DNA from 4 places in the Quadrisphaera sp. DSM 44207 genome. Region 3 is predicted to be linked to each of the others. Evidence: riboswitches for the same ligand, from Rfam matches in the RefSeq annotation. Region 3 holds a riboswitch; each other region holds the start of a gene.
What was found. Region 3 has a riboswitch for S-adenosylmethionine ahead of BLS82_RS10880 (flavin reductase family protein). Riboswitches for the same ligand answer to the same signal wherever they lie in the genome.

Region 1 (3,834 bases), on a different contig from region 3:
GCGCCCTCGTTGAAGGCCGGCCCGGCGACGTCCAGGTGGGCCCACGGCAGGCGCGGTGCGTCCTCGGGGGCGCTCCCGCCGCCGGTGCGCGGGACGAACTCGCGCAGGAACAGGCCTGCCACCAGCATGCCGCCCATCCGGTCGCCCATGTTGGCGATGTCGGCGACCTGGGAGTCCATGCTGGCCCGCAGCTCCTCCGGCAGCGGCATGGGCCAGAACTGCTCACCGGCGCGCGAGGCCGCGGCGAGCACGCGCTCGCGGAACGCGTCGTCCTCGCCCATGACGGCCGACACGCGGGTGCCGAGGGCGACGACCTGCGCGCCGGTCAGGGTCGCGACGTCGACGACGGCGTCGGGCTGCTCCTCCCCGGCGGCCACGAGCGCGTCCGCGAGCACCAGGCGGCCCTCGGCGTCGGTGTTGAGCACCTCCACCGTGCGCCCGCCGTAGGTCGTCAGGACGTCGGAGGGCCGCTGGGCGGTGCCCGAGGGCATGTTCTCCGCGAGCGCCATCCACGCCGTCACGCGCACCGGCAGCCCGAGGCGCGCGACGGCGAGCGCGGCCTCGAGGACCGCCGCCGCGCCGGCCATGTCGCACTTCATCGTCTCCATGCTGCCCGCCGGCTTGATCGACAGGCCGCCGGAGTCGAACGTGATGCCCTTGCCGACCAGCGCGAGGTGGGCCTTGGCGCCGCGGGGCGCGTAGGACAGCGCGACCAGGCGCGGGGGACGGCTGGAGCCCTGGCCGACGCCGAGGATGCCGCCGTAGCCGCCCTCGGCCAGCGCCTGCTCGTCCAGCACGGTGACCTTGACGGGCAGGCCCTTGGCGCGCTCGCGCACCGCGTCGGCGAAGGACGCCGGGTACAGGTCGGCCGGCGGGCAGTTGACGAGGTCGCGGGCGCCCGCGACCGCCGCGGCCAGCACGGTGGCGCGCTCGACGCGGTCCTCCAGGGCGCGCTCGCGGTGCAGCGGCGTGACGAGCAGCAGCTGCTCGACGGGCGCGCGGTGCTCCGCGGCGCTGCGGCGCCGGTAGGCGCGGTACGCGTACGCGCCCAGCAGGGCCCCCTCGGCCACCGCCGCGGCGGCGTCGACGTCGTCGGCCGGCAGCGCCAGCGCCACGGAGCCCGTGCCGGCCAGCTCGCGCACGGCCGCTCCCGCGGCGCGGCGCAGGGCCTCGGCGTCCGGGCCCGCGGCACCGACGCGGCCGAGCCCGGTCAGCACCAGGACCGGGGCGCCCAGCGCGCCGGCGGTCGGCACGCGCCGCACCTCGTCGGGACGGCCGGTGACGCCCAGGCCCGCCAGGGAGGCGCCCAGGACCCCGCGCAGCTCCGCGGGCAGGTCGTCGGCCCCCAGCAGCCGGGGCCCCGCGCCGCTCGCGCCCGCGGCGACGCCGAGCACGACCGCGTCGGCCGGCACGGTCTGCAGCGTCCTGGCGGTGGCGGTCAGCGTGGGCACGGCTCTCCTCGGGTTCTGCGGCGGGCAGGGCAGAACCTTAACGAGGCGCCCCGACACCGCGCCCGGCCAGGGAGGCGGGACCCGCGCGCGACGCGGCGCCGGCGCGCCGCGCTCCCGGGCGGGTGCTTGACAGGACCTCGCACCGCCTGCCAGGTTCCGTCCTGCGGTCATGAGCGCCAGCGCGAAGCCCCGGCTCGCTGGCCGGCAACCCTCCTCGTCGTGGGGTGCCCCGGGTGATGACCAGACCAGCGGCCGACCGGCCCTGGTAAGGACGACCCAGGAGAGCTCCGTGCGCTGCTCGCCGTGCCCCGCCCCGCGCCACCTGCCGCGCCGCCCCGCCCGCCGCGACGACCCGTGTCGCCGGGGGCCGCGCACCGCCGTCCACCGCTGACCGGCCCCGGCGCCGCGGCGCGCTGAGACCACCGGCGCACCGGCGCTCCTGCGCGGCCCCGCCCCGCACCCCCGAGCCGGACGGGCGCACCCGACCTGGACCGCGCCCGGCGCAGCCCGCCCTCGCCCGGCCCACCCCTGCCCGGCCCACCCCTGCCCGGCCCACCCCTGCCCTCGCGCAGCCGGCCCCGCCCCGCGGGCGCCGCGCCGCGCCCGCCGACCCGTCCACCCACCCCCGGAGACCCCGTGATCGAGCTCGACCAGCTGACCAAGGCCTACGGCCACGGACCGGGGCGCACCGTCGTCCTGGACCACCTGGACCTGACCGTGCGCACCGGCGAGATCGTCGCCATCGTCGGCCCCAGCGGCGCCGGCAAGAGCACCCTCGCGCAGTGCGTGAACCTCCTCGAGCGGCCCACCTCCGGGTCGGTCGTCGTGGGCGGGGTGGACCTGTCCTCCCTCGGCGAGCGCCGCCTGCGCGCCGCGCGCCGCCAGATCGGCACGATCTTCCAGTCCGACGGCCTGCAGTCGCGCCGCACCGCGGAGGAGAACGTGGCGCTGCCGCTGCGGTACCTGGGCGTCACGCCCGCGGAGCGGCGCCGGCGCGTGGCCGAGCTGCTCGACCGCGTCGGCCTGGCCGACCGCGCCCGCCACTACCCGCACCAGCTCTCCGGAGGGCAGCGCCAGCGCGTCGGCATCGCGCGCGCCCTCGCCCTGCGCCCCTCGGTGCTGCTCGCCGACGAGGCCACCTCCGGCCTCGACCCCGAGGCCACGGCGTCCGTCGTGGCCCTGGTCCGGCAGCTGCGCGACGAGCTGGGCCTGTCCATCCTCTTCATCACGCACGAGATGGACGTCGTCGTGGACGTGGCCGACCGCGCCGCCCGCCTCGAGGCCGGGCGGATCGGGGAGTCCGGGCGCGTCGTGGACCTGCTGCGCGACCCGTCCTCGGCCCTCGGCGCGGCCCTGCTCGGACGCCGCGAGGACGCCGGGCCGGCGCGCGCGGGGGTGTGGTCGGTGACCTACCGGTCCCCGGACGTGCCGGGGGACTGGCTCGTGCGCGCCTCCCTCGCCCTCAACGCCGACGTCGCCCTCCTCGACGCCTCCGTGGGCGCGGTGGGCGGCCAGACCGTCGGGCGCGCCACGGTGCGCATCGACGAGCGGACCGACCCGGTGCGCGTCGAGGGCGTGCTGCGCGCCCTCGGCCTCGCCCCGGGCCGCGGCGCCGGCAGCGCTCCCGCCGCCGCGCAGCCCCCCGCCCCCGCGCCGTCCGCCCCGGACGCCGCCGCGCGGCTGGAGCCGGTGGCGTGAGCGCCGTTCCGGCGACCCCCGCCCTGCCCGTGCTCACCGCCTCCGGCGACACGCCGCTCGCACAGATCCCCGCCCTCGTCGTCCCGGCCCTCGGCGACACGCTGCTCATGGTCGGCGTCGTCATGGTCCTCGTCGTCGCGCTCGGCGTCCCCCTCGGCGTCCTCGTGCACGACCTGGCGCCCGGCGGGCTGTTCGAGAACCGGCCCCTGCACACCGCCCTCGGCTGGGTCGTCAGCGTCGGGCGCTCCCTGCCGTTCCTCATCCTCATGGCGGCCCTGGTGCCGGTGACCCGCTTCATCACCGGCACCAACATCGGCATCGCCGCCGCCGTGGTGCCCATGACGCTGGCGGGCACCGCCTTCTTCGCCCGCATCGTCGAGAACGCCCTGCGCAGCGTCCCGCCGGAGCTCGTGCGCGTCGCCCGGGCCTCCGGCGCCTCCCCGCTGCAGATCATCACCACGGTGCAGCTGAGCGAGGCGGCGCCGCTGGTCGTCGGCGGCCTGACGATCAACACCATCGCGATGATCGAGTACTCGGCCATCGCCGGGACGATCGGCGCCGGCGGCATCGGCTACGTGGCCGTCACCTACGGCTACCAGCGCTTCGACCACGCCGTGATGATCACGACCATCGCGATCCTCGTGGGCGCCGTCGCCCTCGTGCAGCTGGTCGGCGACCGGCTCGT
Region 2 (3,834 bases), on a different contig from region 3:
GGTGGATCCTCGACCAGCCGGGCGTGACCTCCGTGATCCCGGGGGCGCGCAACCCGCGGCAGGCGCGGGCGAACGCCGCCGCGGCCGACCTGGCGCCGCTGGGCGCCGACGTCCTCGCGCAGCTGGAGCGCGTCTACGACCAGAGCGTCCGCGAGCACGTGCACGACCGCTGGTGAGCGGGCAGGGCGTGCGGTCCCGCCGTCCCCCGCGCGGCGGGACCGCACACCCGGCCGGGGGCGTCAGCCCCAGACCTCCTCGGCGACCTGCACGACCTGGCGCAGCTTCGCCCACTGCTGCTCCTGCGTGAGGTCGTTGCCCTCCTCGGTGGAGGAGAAGCCGCACTGCGTGCCGAGCGCCAGCTGCTCGACCGGCGCGTAGCGGGCGGCCTCCTCGATCCGGCGCAGCAGGGCGTCGCGGCCCTCCAGCCGCGGCGTCTTGGTCGTGACGAACCCGAGGACGACGCGCTTGCCGGGCGGCAGGAGGCGCAGCACGTCGAGGGAGCCGGAGCGGGCGTCGTCGAACTCGAGGACGTACCCGTCGACGTCGAGGGTGTTGAACAGCGCGTCGGCGACCACGTCGTACCCGCCCGACAGCGCCCAGGCGGAGCGGAAGTTGCCGCGGCACAGGTGCGTGGCCACCGTCAGGCCCTCGGGGCGCCCGGCCAGGGCGGCGTTGAACTGGGCGATGAAGCCGCCCAGCAGCTCCTCGCCGCGCCCGCGGTACTGCTCGTCGCCGAAGAAGGTCAGGCTCACGTCGTCGACCTGCAGGTAGGTCAGCCCGGCGGCGTGCACGCGCCGCACCTGCTCGGCGTAGGCGGCGGCGACGTCGGCGCGCAGCTGCTCCTCGTCGTCGTAGACGTCCTCGTACCGCAGCGGCGCGAACGCGTTGTGGACGTGGTTGGGCGAGGGGATCGTCAGCTTCGGCGTCGCGCCGGTGCCGGCCTCGGCCACGGCCCGCTGCAGGAAGGCGAGGTGGTCGGCGAAGACGGTCTCCGCCAGGTGCACCCGCCCGCTGGCGCGCGCCGACGTCAGGGGGACGTCGATGCGCTGGCCGTCCTGGCCGACGAAGGGGACCGAGAACGCCTGGTCCGGCTCGATCCCGCCCAGGGAGAAGACGAAGTCCTCGTGCCAGTAGTGGCGGCGCAGCTCCCCGTCCGTGGCCACGCGCAGGCCGACCTCGCCCTGGCGGCGCACGACCTCGCGCACGGCCTCGTCCTCGACGGCGCGCAGCTCCTCGGCGCCGATCCGCCCGGCGGCCGCGCGGGCGCGCGCCTCGCGAACGGCGGGCGGGCGCAGGAGGCTGCCCACGTGGTCGGCCGGGAACGGTGGCACGTGCGCGGTCGAGGTCGCGCCGGCGACGGTCGTGGGGGTGAGCCGGTCGGTGGTGCTCGTGCTCATGGCGTGCTCCTCGTGCGGAACGCCGCGCAGGCGGCGTCGACGACACGGCCGACGGGCGTCGTCCGCGCTTGACGCGCCCAGCCGGTGCCGGGTCGCGCCCCGGTCATCACCCGGGGCACCCCGCCGCGGAGGAGGGTTGCCGGCCAGCCACCCGGGGGTTCGCGCTGGCGCTCGTGACCTGGGACCGACGCTAGCGCCGGCCACTACGATCTGTCGACGTCCCCGCGCCGGACCTGGACCCCGGCGCGCTGCATCCCCCCGGAAGGACCACCGCGTGCTCCGCACCCACGAGGCCGGCACCCTGCGCGCCGACCACGACGGCCGCAGCGTCACCCTCGCCGGGTGGGTGGCGCGGCGCCGGGACCACGGCGGCGTGGCGTTCGTGGACCTGCGCGACGCCTCGGGCGTCGTCCAGGTCGTCGTCCGCGACGAGGTGCTGGAGTCCTCCGGCGCGCACGGGCTGCGCAACGAGTACTGCGTCCAGGTCGTCGGGGCGGTGCGCCTGCGCCCGGTCGGCAACGAGAACCCGGCGCTGCCCACCGGCGAGGTGGAGGTGGACGCCGCGCAGCTGGTCGTGCTGTCCGAGTCCGCGCCGCTGCCCTTCCCGATCGAGGCGGCCGGTGAGCAGGGCGAGCGCGCGCCGGGGGAGGAGGTGCGGCTGCGCTACCGCTACCTGGACCTGCGCCGTCCCGGGCCCGCCGCCGCGATCCGGCTGCGCAGCGACGTCAACCGCGCCGCCCGCGAGGTGCTCGCCTCCCACCGGTTCGTGGAGGTGGAGACCCCCACGCTGACGCGCTCGACGCCCGAGGGCGCGCGCGACTTCCTCGTGCCGGCGCGCCTGGCGCCGGGCTCCTGGTACGCGCTGCCGCAGAGCCCGCAGCTGTTCAAGCAGCTGCTCATGGTCGCCGGCCTGGAGCGGTACTTCCAGATCGCGCGGTGCTACCGCGACGAGGACTTCCGCGCCGACCGGCAGCCGGAGTTCACCCAGCTCGACGTGGAGATGAGCTTCGTCGGCCAGGACGACGTGATCGCCCTCGCCGAGGAGGTCCTCGTGGCGCTGTGGGCGCTGGTCGGCCACACCCTCGACACCCCGATCCCGCGCCTGACGTACGCCGAGGCCATGGCCCGCTACGGCTCCGACAAGCCCGACCTGCGCTTCGGCGTCGAGCTGGTGGAGTGCACCGGCTACTTCGCCAACACCCCGTTCCGGGTCTTCCAGGCGCCCTACGTCGGCGCGGTGGTGATGCCGGGCGGGGCGAGCCAGCCGCGCAAGCAGCTCGACGCCTGGCAGGAGTGGGCCAAGCAGCGCGGGCACCGCGGCCTGGCCTACGTGCTCGTCGGGGAGGACGGCGCGCTGTCCGGTCCCGTGGCCAAGAACCTCTCGCCGGCCGAGCGCGAGGGCCTGGCCCAGCACGTGGGCGCCGTCCCGGGGGACTGCGTCTTCTTCGCCGCCGGCCCGCGCTCGTCCGCCCGCGCGCTGCTGGGGGCGGCGCGCCTGGAGATCGGCCGGCGCTGCGACCTGATCGACCCCACCGCGTGGCAGTTCGTGTGGGTCGTCGACGCGCCGCTGTTCGAGCGCGCCGACGAGAGCGACGACGTCGCGGTCGGCACCGGCACGTGGACGGCGGTGCACCACGCGTTCACCTCGCCCAAGCCGGAGTCGACGGGCACCTTCGACACCGACCCCGAGCACGCCCTCGCCCACGCCTACGACATCGTCTGCAACGGCAACGAGATCGGCGGCGGCTCGATCCGCATCCACGACCGCGCCGTGCAGGAGCGGGTCTTCGCCGTGTTGGGCCTGTCGCAGGCCGAGGCGCGGGAGAAGTTCGGCTTCCTGCTCGACGCCTTCTCCTACGGCGCCCCGCCGCACGGCGGCATCGCGTTCGGCTGGGACAGGATCACGGCGCTGCTGGCGGGCGCGGACTCCATCCGCGAGGTGATCGCCTTCCCCAAGTCCGGCGGCGGCTACGACCCGCTGACCGGTGCGCCGGCGCCGATCACCGGGCAGCAGCGCGCCGAGGCCGGGGTGGACGCCGTCCCGGGCGCCGTCCCGGCGCGCGGCCCGAGGCCGGGTGGTGCGGGCGGGACGGGTGGTTCGGGTGGTGCGGGTGGTCCGGAGCAGCCGGTCGCCGCGAGCGCCCCAGCCTCGACCTGACCGGCCCCACCCTCCTCGTCGTGATCTTGCAGTTCCGGACCGCGGTCGGTCCGGAACTGCAAGATCACGACGAGAGGATGGAGGAGGGCACGACGACGGGGCGTCAGCGGCGGCTGAAGGCCCTCGCGCCGGCGCCGAGCGCGGTGGCCGCGGCCAGCCCGGCGGTCCCGGCGAGCGCCCAGCGCCCCGCCGCGCGCCGCGCCGTGCCGCGGGGGGCGACGTCGTCCACGACGTCCTTGACCCGGTCGCTGACCGACAGCCCCAGCGCCGCCAGGGCGT
Region 3 (3,834 bases):
CGGCTCGTCGCGCACCTCCCGCGCCCTGCGCCGCGTGGGGGGAACCGCGCCGGCGCGGCGCCGTCGCCGCTTCCTCTGAGCAGCAGCTGGCGGCGGGCCCTCGGGCTCGCCGCCAGCTGAACTACACCACCTGACCCGCACAGGACCTCAGGGCTGGTCGACCTCGACCGCCACCTGCTCCTGGCGCAGGTCGATGTCGATCACCTGCTGCTCGACGACCTCGCGGACGCTCACCTGCACCCGCTCGTAGGCGCGCACCTGCATCGAGACCACCGGCACCTCCTCGCGGAGGACCACCTCGAGGTCGCGCCCGGGGCCCGTGGCCGTCATGACGGGAGCCGCCGCGGCGGCGTCCACGGGCACGCGCTCGACGCGCAGCCGCTCGACCCGGACGGGGACCTCCACGGTGCGCATCTCGGTCTCGACCGTGCGCACGACGCGCAGCGTCTCCACCGGGTACCGCTCGCGGCGCAGGTGGGCCTGCTCCACGGAACGGACGACCGACGCCTCCTCCGGCACCGCTCCTGAGTTCACGTCGGTGCTCATCACGCCTCCTCGGGCACTCGCACGACAGGACGGAAGACGCGATGAGGGACGGGCGGGGCCGAAGAGCCCCGCCCGTCCCTCATGCGGTGTCAGCGACGGTCGTTGCGGAGGTTCGGGTCCGCGACGACGTCCTTCTCGAGCTCGATCTGCTCCTTGCGGACCTGCTCGGTGACCGTCTGCTCCTCGGTGACCTGCTGGGTGCCGAGGCGCACGCGCTCGACCGGCACGACGTCCTTGTCCACGACCACGCGCTCGGCGTGGAGGGTGACCTCGTGCTCCTCCTCGGACAGCGCCGGCCCGTCCATGGCCCGGCCCATGGTGGCGTCCGTGATCGGCTCGCGCTGGACCACGACCTCCTCGTGGGTGACCGGCACGGTCTGCGTCACGTTCTCGGTGACGATGTACTTGCGCAGACGGGCGCGGCCGGCTTCGGTGCGCACCTTGCCCACCTGCAGCCGCTCCTCCGAGCGGGTCATCGCGTCGTCCGTGACCGGGCCGGAGGTGTCGCGGCCCACGGCGCGGCCCTCGACGTCGTCGTAGACCCCGTCGCCGTTGCGGTCACCACGACCGCCGGTGCCGACCGCAGCGGCCGTGCCCGTGGTCGCGGCGGTGTCGGCGTAGCCGGTGGTCTGGCCGGTGCCGGTCGGGGACTCCGCGCCGGTGTAGGCCAGGCCGTAGTGGCGGTAGAGCTCCGCCTCGTCGTCGACCGTCAGGGCCTGGTCGATGTCGTGGTTCGGAGCGGCCTTGACCTGCTCCTTGGTGTAGGGCACGCGCAGCTCGTCGCCGCTGAACGTCGCCTGCTCCAGCGGCACGAGGGAGTGGTTGCTGCCGAACAGGCCGGTCTTGACGGCGGCCCACTCCGGCTGGCCGGTCGCGTCATCGAGGAAGACCTCGTCGACCTTGCCGAGCTTGTCGCCGTCCGAGCCGTACGCGGTGGCGCCGCGCAGCTGGGCCGGGTCGCTGATCGAAACTGCCATGGTGTCTCCTCTCGGCACGGGGTCGGTACCCCGTGCGCCGCGGAACGTTCCGGACTGCCCGCAGTGGCCGCCGCGGACGGCGGAGGGTGGATCGCACCTCTGCGCCGTCGATCGACAGTAGCCACCGCGGGTGGCTGCGGCCACTCGAGATCGTCCCGGACGCAGCGTCCGGGCACCCGGTGGCACGAGCACTTCTTTACCCCTGTCCTGGCAGGCCAAACGCCTCCGGGGCGCCGGAGGGCGCCCTCTGCTCCGAGCCGGTGCGCGCGGTCGCTGCGCGTGCTGCGCTTGACACGCGCCGGAGGGCGGTGCGACCGTCCCAGCACCCATCCAGAGCGGCCGAGAGACCTGGCTCGACGACGCCGCAGCAACCGCCCGCGCAGGGCAGGTGCTCCCGCCAGGGCCGATGGAGGAGACAGATGAGCCCCGCCGCCACGTCCGTCGTCGACCTGCCCGCGGTCTTCCGCACGGTCGCCTCGAGCACCTGGGTCGTCACGACCACCGCCCCCGACGGCACGCCCGTCGGCTTCACCGCGATCTCGATCGCCTCGGTGTCCCTGGACCCTCCGCTCATCTCCTTCAACGTCTCGCGGACGTCGTCCAGCCTGCCGGCGCTGACGGCGTCGCGGCGCTGCGCGGTGCACCTGCTGGCGCACGACCAGGAGCTCCTCGCCCGCCGGTTCGCCGGCCCGGCCGCGCACCGCTTCGACGACGAGGGGGCGTGGGGCTGGGACGAGGCCGGCGTGCCGCAGCTGCAGGGCGCCGCGGCCCGGCTCTCCGGCGCGGTGACCGCGTTCGTCGAGGCCGGGGACAGCCTGCTCGTGCTGGCGGCGGTGGAGGACACCCGGGTCACCGGTCGCGCCCCGCTGGTGCACCACGCCCGCGCCTACCACCGCCTCCCCGCGCCGGGGACGCCGACCCACGCCGCCTGAGGACCGCGCCGCCCTCGCGCGGCGGCGAGCGGGCCCGTCCACCCAGCCGGTGGACGGGCCCGCTCGCGTCCGGCGGGAGCCGGGTCGGTGCAAGAGCCGGGTCAGTGCGGGGGCGCGGCGGGCGTGCGGGCGTCGCGCACGTCCACGGAGGCCCGGCGCAGCTCGGCGGGGATCTCGATCAGCTGCGTGTCCACGTCGGCGTCATCCGCGTCCGGAGCCGCTGCGCCGGGCTCCTGCCCCGGCGCCGGTGCTGCGCCGTGCAGCGGGGCAGGGGGGTGCAGCGCCACGCGCAGCGGGTCGTGCACCGGCAGGGGGGCGGAGAGCGGCGCCGGCAGAGAGGCGGGCGCCGGCATCCGCGCCGCCGCCTGCGCCGCCATCTGCGCGGCCTTCTGCATGGGCGTCTGCGCCGGGCCCGGGCGCGCAGCGGCCATCGGTGCGGCGGCCGGCGGTGCGGGGGTCATCGGTGCGGGGCTCATCGGTGCGGGGCTCATCGGTGCGGCGGCCGGCGTCATCGGCAGCGGCTGGGCGGCGGCCGGAGCGTGGTGCACGGGCGCGGCGGCCGGCGCCGGAGCGTGCTGCGCGGACGGCGGAGCCGGCTCGGCGCGCTGGACCGGCACGGAGGCCGGTGCCGCCGGTGCCGCGGCGTCCGTGCCGATCAGGGGGGCCGACCCGGACAGCGTCGCGAGCATCTGCCGCACGTTCGTCAGCTGCGCGTTGATGCTGTCCCGGCGCTGCGCCGCGGCGGACAGCTCCCGCTCGGACTCGGCCCGGATCCGGTCGGCGCGCTCCCGCGCCTCGCCGATCAGCTGCGACGCCTCGTGCTGGGCCTCCTCGAGGATCCGCCGGGCCCGGGCGGCCGCCTCGATCACCTCGCGCTCGGAGAGGGCGCGCGCCTGCGCGGCCGCCCGCTCGACGGCGGCCAGCTGCTCCTCGGCCGCCGCCGTGCGCACCCGGAAGTCCTCCTCGGCCCGCTCGCGCCGGTCCGCCAGAGTCATCTCGAAGTCGGCCGCCGCCTGCGCCGCCTTGGCCCGCTGGCCCTCCCACAGCGCCTCGGCCTCCTCGCGGCGCGCCTTCGCGTCGCGCTCCGCGGCGTCGAGGACGTCGTCCGCGCGGCGCAGCGCCTCGGTGGTCAGGCGCTGGACCTCCGTGCCGGCGTCGCTGCGGATCGTCGCGTCGTAGCGCTCCGCCTCCGCCCGCACCTCCTGGGCCGCCGCCTCGGCCTCGCGGCGCGAGGTCTGCGCGTCCGCCTCCGCGCGGCCGCGCATCTGCGCGGCCTCCTCCTCGGCGAGGGTGAGGATGTCCGCGATCCGCTCGCCGAGCTCGGCGAACGCGGAGGGACGGCGCTTCGCCCCCGCGGCGGCGCGGCCCTCCGCCGCTCC
Region 4 (3,834 bases), on a different contig from region 3:
GGGCGCCACGACGAACCAGCGGTCGGTGTCCAGGGCCCGGCCGGGGCCGACGAGCTCGCTCCACCAGCCCGCGGTGGGGTGGCCCGGCCCGGCCGGGCCGGTGACGTGGCTGTCGCCGGTGAGGGCGTGCAGCACCAGGACGGCGTTGTCGCGGCGCGGGGACAGCTCGCCCCAGGTCTCGTACGCCACGCGCACGGCCGGCAGGTGCCCGCCCGTCTCCAGGTCCAGGGCGCCGACGTCGGCGAAGCGGCGGCCGCCGGCCGGGTCGCCCTCGCGCCAGGCCGCGCTCGCGGGGACGGGGGGTGCGGTGCTCACCGGGACGGACGGTGCGGCGCTCACCGGAACAGCCTGCCTCACGCGCCCTTGGCCGCCGTGAACCCGGTCTCCAGGTCCGCGAGGAGGTCCTCGACGTGCTCGAGCCCGACGGACAGGCGCACCAGGCCCGGCGTCACGCCCGCGGCGCGCTGCTCCTCCTCGGTCAGCTGGCTGTGGGTGGTGGACGCCGGGTGGATCACCAGGCTGCGCACGTCGCCGATGTTGGCGACGTGGCTGTGCAGCACCAGCGCCTCGACGAAGCGCCGGCCGGCCTCGGCCCCGCCGTCGACCTCGAACGCGAGCACGCCCCCGGCGCCGCGGGGGGCGTACTTGCGCGCCCGCTCGTACCAGGGGCTGGAGGGCAGCCCGGCGTAGGAGACGGAGAGCACCTCGGGGCGCTGCTCGAGCCACTCGGCCACCCGCTGCGCGTTGGCGACGTGGCGCTCGACGCGCAGGCTGAGGGTCTCCAGGCCCTGGGCGATGAGGAAGGCGTTGAAGGGGGCGAGGGAGGCGCCGAGGTCGCGCAGCAGCTGCACGCGCGCCTTGAGGACGAAGGACAGGTTCGCCCCGAGCGGGCTGCCGACGCCGAGGTCGCGGGCGTAGACGAGGCCGTGGTAGCTGGCGTCGGGGGTGGTGAAGCCGGGGAAGCGCTGCGGGTCCGCGCCGTAGTCGAAGCGGCCGCCGTCGACGATGACGCCCCCGATGGCCGTGCCGTGCCCGCCGAGGTACTTCGTCGCCGAGTGCACGACGACGTCCGCGCCCCACTCCAGCGGGCGCACCAGGTAGGGGGTGGCGGTGGTGTTGTCCACCACCAGCGGCACCCCGACCTCGTGGGCCACCGCCGCCACGCCCTCGAGGTCGAGGACGTCCTGCTTGGGGTTGGAGATGGTCTCCCCGAAGAACGCCTTCGTGCGCGGGGTGGCCGCGGCCCGCCAGGAGCCGAGGTCGTCGGGGTCCGCCACGAACGAGACCTGCACGCCCAGCTTGGGGAAGGTGTGGCGGAGGAGGTTGTGCGTGCCGCCGTACAGGCTGGGGCTGGCGACGACGTGGTCACCGGCCTCGGCGACGTTGAGCAGGGCCAGCGCCTCCGCCGACTGCCCGGACGCGACGGCCAGCGCACCGACCCCGCCCTCCAGGGAGGCGAGGCGCTGCTCCACCACGTCCGTGGTGGGGTTCATCAGCCGCGTGTAGATGTTGCCGAGCTCGCGCAGGCCGAACAGGTCGGCGGCGTGCGCGCTGTCGCGGAAGACGTAGGACGTCGTCTGGTAGATCGGCAGCGCGCGGGCGCCCGTGGCGGCGTCCGGGACCTGCCCGGCGTGGATCTGGCGGGTCTCGAAGGACCACCCGTCGTTCATGCGCTCTCCTGCTGGTGGGGCGGCCGGGCCGCCGGGGGCGTCGGAGGGGTCCGCGACGGCGCGCCGCCCGCTCGACGCGGGCGCGGGCGGCGTGCTCGCAGCGCGTCGCGGCGGCCGCGTCAGCGGCAGCGTCGGGAAGTCATGGGGCGGCCCTCTCCTGCTGGGCCCCGCGGGGCCCGCGCTTGCCGCGGCACCGGTCGGTGCCGCGGCCCGGTCATCACCCGGGGCACCCCACCGCGGGCGGGGGTTGCCGGCCAGCGAGCCGGGGCTTGGCGCTGGCGCTCATGACCTGCGGGGAGGATAGGCGGGCGCCCGCGGCGGCCTCCACATCGTCTCAGCATGCGGACGACCCGCCGTCCGGGCGGGCGCCCGCGCTCCCCCGCTCCCGCCACGGCGGCAGCACCCCGCGACCGACCGCCTCGGCCACCAGCTGCGCGAGGCCGCAGTCGGGGTCGACCTCGAGCGCCAGGTCGGCCTGGACGGCGGCCTCGGAGCCCGCACCGCGCCACCAGGAGGTCCACGCGAGCACCGCGAGCGGCGCGGCGCGCCGCCGCCCGGAGGCCAGCCGCGCCAGCGCCTCCAGCAGCGCGCGGGCCGCCTCGGCCTCGTCCGGGTCCGGTGCGGGCCCGCCGGGCCGGGACAGGACGGCGTCGAGCGCCTGCGACAGCTCGCCGGCGTCCTCCTCCCCGGCCGCCAGCCGCTCCGGCGCCGACCCGGCGCCGGTGACGGTGCTCAGCAGGACGGCGTCGCGCAGGCGCACGTCGGCCACCGCCGCGAGCAGGCGCCCGGCCGCCTGCGGGGCCAGCAGGTCGGCGGCGAGGTCGTCGGCGCTGCGACCGGCGCGCACCCCCGCGGTGGTGGCCTCGAGCAGGTCGCGCCACCGCGCGAGCGCCCGCAGCCGCTCGGCGCGGCCGGCGGGACGCCGGGCGGCGCGCTGCGCAGCGCGCCGGGCGGCGGCACCGGCCGGGGCGAGGCGGGCCCGCACGGCGCGCCGGTGCTCCTCCTGGTCGGCCAGGACGCAGCTGCCGCGCCAGACCATCTCGGTGCCGACGAGCGTGGCGGCCACGTCCCCCAGGGGCTGGCCCTCCGGAGGGCAGCACGCCTGCTGGCAGGTGTAGGAGCGCAGCCGGCCGGCGCCGACGAGCCAGGCGTCCGCGAGCGCCACGCCCTCGGCGGCCAGGTCGCGGCGCACCGCGCGCACGAGGTCGTCGTGCTCGGGCCGCCCCGGCGGCCCGGTGCGGTCGGTGTGCACGAACAGGACGGCGCCGGTGGCCCCGTCGCGCGCCACCCGCTGCGCCAGGGCGCCGGTCGCGGCGCGCGGGCCGCCGGGGCGGGCGGCGAGGTCGACGCGGGCGACGAGGCCGGGCTCGTGCCGCTCGCCGCGCAGGCTGACGAGCACGAGGCTGTCGCGGGGGTGGAACCCGAGGGCGTGGGCGGCCAGGGCGATGAGGTCACGCGGGTCGCTGACCCGCAGCGTCGTCGTCATGCCCGCCACCGTGGCCCGCGCGGAGCGCCCGCGGCGGGCCGCCGAGGCCGCTTGTGGACGGTGCGGTGCCCGCCCGCGCCTGTGGGCGGGAGGTGGCGCGGCTCGGGGCGGCGCGGCTCGGTGAGCCGCGCCGCGCCGGGGGTTCAGTCGATGACCTCGCCGACGACGACGTCCGGGTCGGTCGGCGGGCGGCGGCGCCCGCCCGTGCCAGTGCCCGTGCCGGTCCCCGTGCCGCCGGTCCCGTCGCGCTCCGCCGTTCCCGGGCCGGCGCCGCGGCCGGCCCCTCCTCCGTCGCCCGCTCGGGCGCCGGGGGAGCCGGCAGGCCGCCCCGAGCTCTCCCAGTCCAGGAAGGCCGCGGTCTCGGTGACCACCGCGCCGGCGAGCCAGCTGAGCACCACGGCGTCGTCGAACATCCCGATCACGGGCAGGACCGCGGAGGGCACGAGGTCCACCGGGGAGGCCACGTACAGGCCCGCCAGCCCCATCAGGGCCAGGCGGGAGCGGCTGAGGCCGGTGTACTCCCCGGCGACCACGGCGGAGGCGAGGCGGGGCAGGGTGCGGAGGATCGTGCCGGTGCTCGGGGAGCCGGGCGTGCGGGCCTTGCGCACCGCCGCCCACAGCGTCGCGGCCGCGCCGCGGCGCCCCCAGCGGCCCCCGGCCCTCACGGCGCGGTCTCCT

Region 1: another riboswitch for S-adenosylmethionine. It lies ahead of BLS82_RS06175 (methionine ABC transporter ATP-binding protein); the one in region 3 lies ahead of BLS82_RS10880 (flavin reductase family protein).
Region 2: another riboswitch for S-adenosylmethionine. It lies ahead of BLS82_RS09160 (5-methyltetrahydropteroyltriglutamate--homocysteine S-methyltransferase); the one in region 3 lies ahead of BLS82_RS10880 (flavin reductase family protein).
Region 4: another riboswitch for S-adenosylmethionine. It lies ahead of BLS82_RS09820 (bifunctional o-acetylhomoserine/o-acetylserine sulfhydrylase); the one in region 3 lies ahead of BLS82_RS10880 (flavin reductase family protein).

What each region holds. Positions count from the first base shown of each region.
Region 1 is NZ_FNKA01000002.1:13,703-17,536, forward strand. It holds gene BLS82_RS06170 (leucyl aminopeptidase) at 1-1,451, opposite strand, end outside; SAM riboswitch class IV at 1,617-1,729, shown strand; gene BLS82_RS06175 (methionine ABC transporter ATP-binding protein) at 2,088-3,149, shown strand; gene BLS82_RS06180 (methionine ABC transporter permease) at 3,173-3,834, shown strand, end outside.
Region 2 is NZ_FNKA01000002.1:643,452-647,285, reverse strand. It holds gene BLS82_RS09165 (aldo/keto reductase) at 1-176, shown strand, start outside; gene BLS82_RS09160 (5-methyltetrahydropteroyltriglutamate--homocysteine S-methyltransferase) at 240-1,397, opposite strand; SAM riboswitch class IV at 1,457-1,576, opposite strand; gene aspS (aspartate--tRNA ligase) at 1,672-3,555, shown strand; gene BLS82_RS09150 (hemerythrin domain-containing protein) at 3,659-3,834, opposite strand, start outside.
Region 3 is NZ_FNKA01000003.1:99,352-103,185, forward strand. It holds gene BLS82_RS10865 (hypothetical protein) at 1-79, shown strand, start outside; gene BLS82_RS10870 (DUF2382 domain-containing protein) at 148-546, opposite strand; gene BLS82_RS10875 (DUF2382 domain-containing protein) at 636-1,523, opposite strand; SAM riboswitch class I at 1,847-1,936, shown strand; gene BLS82_RS10880 (flavin reductase family protein) at 1,943-2,455, shown strand; gene BLS82_RS10885 (coiled-coil domain-containing protein) at 2,557-3,834, opposite strand, start outside.
Region 4 is NZ_FNKA01000002.1:780,612-784,445, forward strand. It holds gene BLS82_RS09815 (homoserine O-acetyltransferase MetX) at 1-315, opposite strand, end outside; gene BLS82_RS09820 (bifunctional o-acetylhomoserine/o-acetylserine sulfhydrylase) at 354-1,670, opposite strand; SAM riboswitch class IV at 1,844-1,960, opposite strand; gene BLS82_RS09825 (DUF4192 domain-containing protein) at 2,005-3,156, opposite strand; gene BLS82_RS09830 (YkvA family protein) at 3,300-3,821, opposite strand; gene BLS82_RS09835 (EcsC family protein) at 3,818-3,834, opposite strand, start outside.